2 regions of the Stenotrophomonas sp. PUT21 genome follow, and region 2 is predicted to be linked to the other one. Evidence: riboswitches for the same ligand, from Rfam matches in the RefSeq annotation. Region 2 holds a riboswitch; the other holds the start of a gene.
What was found. Region 2 has a riboswitch for glycine ahead of gcvP (aminomethyl-transferring glycine dehydrogenase). Riboswitches for the same ligand answer to the same signal wherever they lie in the genome.
Positions count from the first base shown of each region.

Region 1: linked by a shared signal. The riboswitch ahead of ACTT2I_RS15810 (trimeric intracellular cation channel family protein) and the one ahead of gcvP (aminomethyl-transferring glycine dehydrogenase) in region 2 are both predicted to bind glycine.

Region 1 is NZ_CP197645.1:3,484,644-3,487,022, forward strand. It holds gene ACTT2I_RS15795 (NAD(P)/FAD-dependent oxidoreductase) at 1-27, shown strand, start outside; gene ACTT2I_RS15800 (ribonuclease E inhibitor RraB) at 86-430, opposite strand; gene ACTT2I_RS15805 (GIY-YIG nuclease family protein) at 517-786, opposite strand; glycine riboswitch at 831-913, shown strand; glycine riboswitch at 934-1,025, shown strand; gene ACTT2I_RS15810 (trimeric intracellular cation channel family protein) at 1,119-1,736, shown strand; gene ACTT2I_RS15815 (MdtA/MuxA family multidrug efflux RND transporter periplasmic adaptor subunit) at 1,940-2,379, shown strand, end outside.
Region 2 is NZ_CP197645.1:2,820,559-2,822,937, reverse strand. It holds gene gcvP (aminomethyl-transferring glycine dehydrogenase) at 1-1,014, opposite strand, end outside; glycine riboswitch at 1,103-1,204, opposite strand; gene ACTT2I_RS12965 (multidrug effflux MFS transporter) at 1,485-2,379, shown strand, end outside.

The sequences.
Region 1 (2,379 bases), 660 kb from region 2:
CGGCCGAAGCGGCCGCCGACGCCCTGAGCGGTCGAGCCGCAACGGTGGCAGCCAGCCACGCCGGGCTGCCACACGGATGGGCCACTCAGCCCTGCGACAGACATCCCCAGCCATCGACCTGGCCGCTGTAGGAGACCGCCTCGCTGGCGAGCAGCCCTTCGAAGCCCGAGATGTTCTGGTGGGTCGGCAGCATCAGCGGATGCACCACCACCTGCCACGGGTATTCGTCGTTGCCCTCGTAGGCAGCCAAGGACACCTTCTGCTCGTTCTTGAGCAGGTGCACGGCAAAGGCGATCGCCACGTCCTGGGTCGGGAAGATCAGCGCGAAATCCACCTCGCGCGGAATCGACAGGTCGTCGCCATCCTGCAGCATGTTCCAGAGCACATCGCCATTCTCATCTTCCGGGTACAACGACAGATCGCGGGACATGGCACTCCAGGGCTTGGGCAAGCGGATCAACGAACGAGGGTCGATGGTATGCCGCCAACGAAGGCCCGAACAACCAGCACGCAGGGCTACATGGGATCGGGCAGCGCCAGCCACGCCAGCTTGCGCTCGCGCGGTTGCCGCTTGAGCTGCCATTCGGCCTTCGACGCCGCGGCCCGGTCCGGGTAGGCGCGCATCGCCAGCACCTTCACCGGCGGGTTGGCGCGCGTGTATTTGGCCCCTTTGCCGGCCAGATGCGCCTGGAAACGTGCCTCCACGTCGTTGCTGATGCCGGCGTAATAGCTGCCGTTGCGGCATTCAAGCAGGTACAGGTACCAGAGGGCAGGTTCAGCGGGCATACCGGGATTATCCCCCGGCGCGGGGCCGGCGGCTGCTAGAATCCGCCCCGGATGCAGGAGAGAGGCGCCGCGCTGGCGCCCGCCGAAGGCGCAGGCTCCCATAATCGCTCAGGCCGGTGGCTCGATACGCCACCAACCATGCATCCGACACGCCGATCTGGAGAGAGGTCTTCAATGACCCGCCGAAGGGGCACGTGGCCTTGGCCACCGAACTCTCAGGCAAAAGGACAGCGGGAGCGGCAACGGAATCCCACCCCACGACAGTGCAGCGGCGCAGGCGTGATGCGTGTGCGTTTCCGTCCCCGCCTGACGTGTTTCCCGGAGCCACCCCCATGCTGCTCTCCCTGATCTACCTCATCGCCATCTCGGCCGAAGCCATGACCGGCGCGCTGTCGGCCGGCCGCCGCCGCATGGACCTGTTCGGCGTTGTCATCATCGCCTGCGTCACCGCACTCGGCGGTGGGTCGCTGCGCGACATCGTGCTCGGCCATTACCCGCTGGGCTGGGTGAAGCACCCGGAGTACCTGGGCTTCACCATCTGCGCCGCGCTGATCGCCACCTGGGTAGCACGCTGGATGCACCACTTCCGGCGCACCTTCCTGGTGCTCGATGGCCTGGGCCTGATCGCGTTCACCCTGATCGGCTGCGCGGTCGCGCGCGAGGGCGGGCATACCGTACCGATCATCCTGATCGCCGGCATGCTGACCGGTGCGTTCGGCGGCGTGCTGCGCGATGTGCTGTGCAACGAGGTGCCGCTGATCTTCCAGAAGGAACTGTATGCGGTGATCACCCTGCTCACCGGTGCGGCCTACCTGACCCTGCTGGAACTCGGCGTATCGCTCAACGCGGCCACGCTGTGGTGCCTGGGCGGCGGCTTCCTGCTGCGCCTGCTGGCGATCCACTTCAAATGGGAAATGCCGAAGTTCGTGTACCGCGACGAGGTGCATTGACGCACCCGCGGGCATGACCAAGGTCACGGGAGCTTGAGCGGCCTGGCCCTGTATCATGGCGCTCCCGTTCCATTCGAACGGCATCCAGCCACGCGGCGGTGTTCCACCCGCTGCCCCGCCAGACACCCTCTCCCCCGTTGACCTGCCGCACTCGGCCGGTCCCCATGGACGCACTGCTCCGGTGGAGGGTGCGCAGGATGCGTATGTCCGCTTCAACGCCCCCGTCGTCTCGCCGTCGTGTCGTCAAACCGCTGTTGATCGCCGCCGCTGTCGGCCTGGCCGCGATCGCCGCATGGAAACTGCTCTCGCCCGCTCCCGCCGGCCCGTCCGGTGGTCCGCAGCCGACCCCGGTGCGTGTGGCCACCGCGACGCAGGAAGACCTGGTGGTGCGCCTGAAGGCGCTCGGCACGGTGACCCCGCTGCATACGGTGAGCATCCGCAGCCGCGTGGATGGCGAACTGCTGCGCCTGGCGTTCTCCGAAGGCCAGCACGTCCAGGCCGGCGAGCTGCTGGCCGAGATCGATCCGCGCCCGTTCCAGGTGCAGCTGTCGCGTGCGTTGGGGACGCAGCAGCAGAACCTGGCCGAGCTGGACAACGCCGAAAGCCAGCTCAAGCGCTTCACCGAACTGCAGACCGAGCACTT
Region 2 (2,379 bases):
AATGTTGGAGGTGGCCTTCTCGCGGCGGATGTGCTGCTCGCGGGTCTGCAGGGTCAGGCGGTAGGCGGCATTGCCCTGCGCATCGACCGAGACACCGATCAGGCGGCCCGGCATCGAGCGCTTGTACGCGTCGCGGCAGGCCATGAAGGCGGCATGCGGACCGCCGAAGCCGAACGGCACGCCGAAACGCTGCGAGTTGCCGACCACGATGTCCGCGCCCCATTCGCCGGGGGCGGCGATCAGGGTCAATGCAAGCAGATCGGTGGCCACCGCGACCAGGCCGCCACGGGCGTGCACGGCATCGGCCAGCGCCTTGTAGTCGCCGATATGGCCGAAGGTGTCCGGGTACTGCAGCAGCACGCCGTAGGCCTCGGCTTCCATCGCCTCGGCCGGGGTGCCCACGCGCAGCACGATGCCCATCGGCTCGGCGCGGGTGCGCAGCAGTTCCAGCGTCTGCGGGTGCACGGCGTCGTGCACGAAGAAGGTATCGGACTTGGACTTGGCCGAACGCTTGGCCAGGGTCATCGCTTCGGCGGCGGCGGTGGCTTCATCCAGCAGCGAGGCGTTGGCGATCTCCATGCCGGTCAGGTCCGCGCACAGGGTCTGGAAGTTGATCAGTGCTTCCATGCGGCCCTGCGAAATCTCGGCCTGGTACGGGGTGTAGGCGGTGTACCACGCCGGGTTTTCCAGCACATTGCGCAGGATGACGTTCGGGGTGAGCGTGCCGTAGTAGCCCTGGCCGATGAAGGTGCGGAACACCTGGTTCTTGTCGGCGATGGCGCGGATCTTGGCCAGTGCCTGCACTTCGGTCAGCGATTCGGGCAGGGCCAGCGGGGCCGGCGACTTGATCCCGGCCGGGACGATCGCATCGGTCAGCGCGTCCAGCGAGGTGTGGCCGACCACGTCGAGCATCTGCGCGATTTCGGCGTCGTTGGGGCCGATGTGGCGTTCGACGAACGCGTGGCTGTGTTCAAGCTCGCGCAGGGTAGGGGTGTTCTGGGACATGGCTGGCATCTCGGAGAGTGGGCACGCACGTTCGGAAGGCGGCCGGGCCAGGGCGCGTCGCGGGCGACAGCGATCCACCGGACCTTGCGGTCTTCCTGGGTGCCCCTCTGTCCTTTTGCCTGAGAGTTTGGAAGCGCGCATCGGCGTGCTTCGTGCCCCTTCGGCGCCGGCACTCGCCGGTCTCTCCAGAGTTTTGGTACGGGTGGTATCGGGCCTGAGCGATTACGGGCGTTGCGCCTTCGGCAGCGGGTGTCCGCTTCTCCCACCATGTAGCCAGGCGATTATAGCCCAGCGCTTTCGGCCACTGGGCCTTTCCGGCACATGAATACGGGGCCGCGCAGCGCCGGGAAAGCGCGCCCGGGCATGGTGCCGGGGGCGGCAAAGGCCTATGATCACTGGATCCTCGTATTCATCTGGCGCCGCCCGTTCCGGGCCAGGCGCCCGCCGTGCAGTGCGCATGGCCGCTGACGGAAGCCCGCATGACGCCCGCCTCACCCTCGACCCGCCGTCTGGCCCTGCTGCTCGCAGGCCTGGCGATGTTCGGTCCGTTCTCGATCGACACCATATTCCCGGCCTTCCTGCTGTTGGGCGACCGCATGCAGGTGGACCAGGTCGCAGTGCAGCAGACCATCAGCGTCTACCTGCTGTTCTATGGCCTGATGAGCCTGGCGCACGGCCCGCTGTCGGATGCGTTCGGCCGCAAGCGGGTGATCATCGGCGGGCTGGTGCTGTTCATCGGTGCCTCGATCGGCTGCGCGCTGTCGCGCGACATGACCACGTTGCTCGTGTTCCGTGCGCTGCAGGGCGTGACGGCCGGTGTCGGCGTGATCGTCGGCCGCGCGGTGATCCGCGATCTGTACCACGGTGCCGACGCGCAGCGGTTGATGAGCCAGGTATCGATGATCTTCGGCGTCGCCCCGGCGATTGCGCCGATCATCGGCGGCTGGATCCTGCTCGGCGGGGGCGACTGGCCGCTGATCTTCTGGTTCTTGGTGCTGTTCGGCGTGGTCCTGCTGCTGGCCACGGGCAAGTGGCTGCCGGAAACCCACCCGGAGGAAGCACGCACGCCGCTGTCGATGCGTGAGCTGCTGCGCAGCTATGCGCGCATGGGCTCCAACCCGCGCCTGTTGCGCCTGGCCGCGGCCGGTGCGTTCAACTTCTCCGGCATCTTCCTGTACATCGCCTCCGCGCCGGTGTTCGTGATGCAGCACCTGCAGCTGGGTGAGGGCGGCTTTGCGTGGTTGTTCATTCCCACCATCGGCGGCATGACGGTCGGTTCGTTCCTGTCCGGCCGCATGGCCGGGCGGATCGTGCCGCAGCGGCAGATCGCGATCGGCTTTGCATTGTGCGCGGTTTCGGCGCTGCTGAACTTCG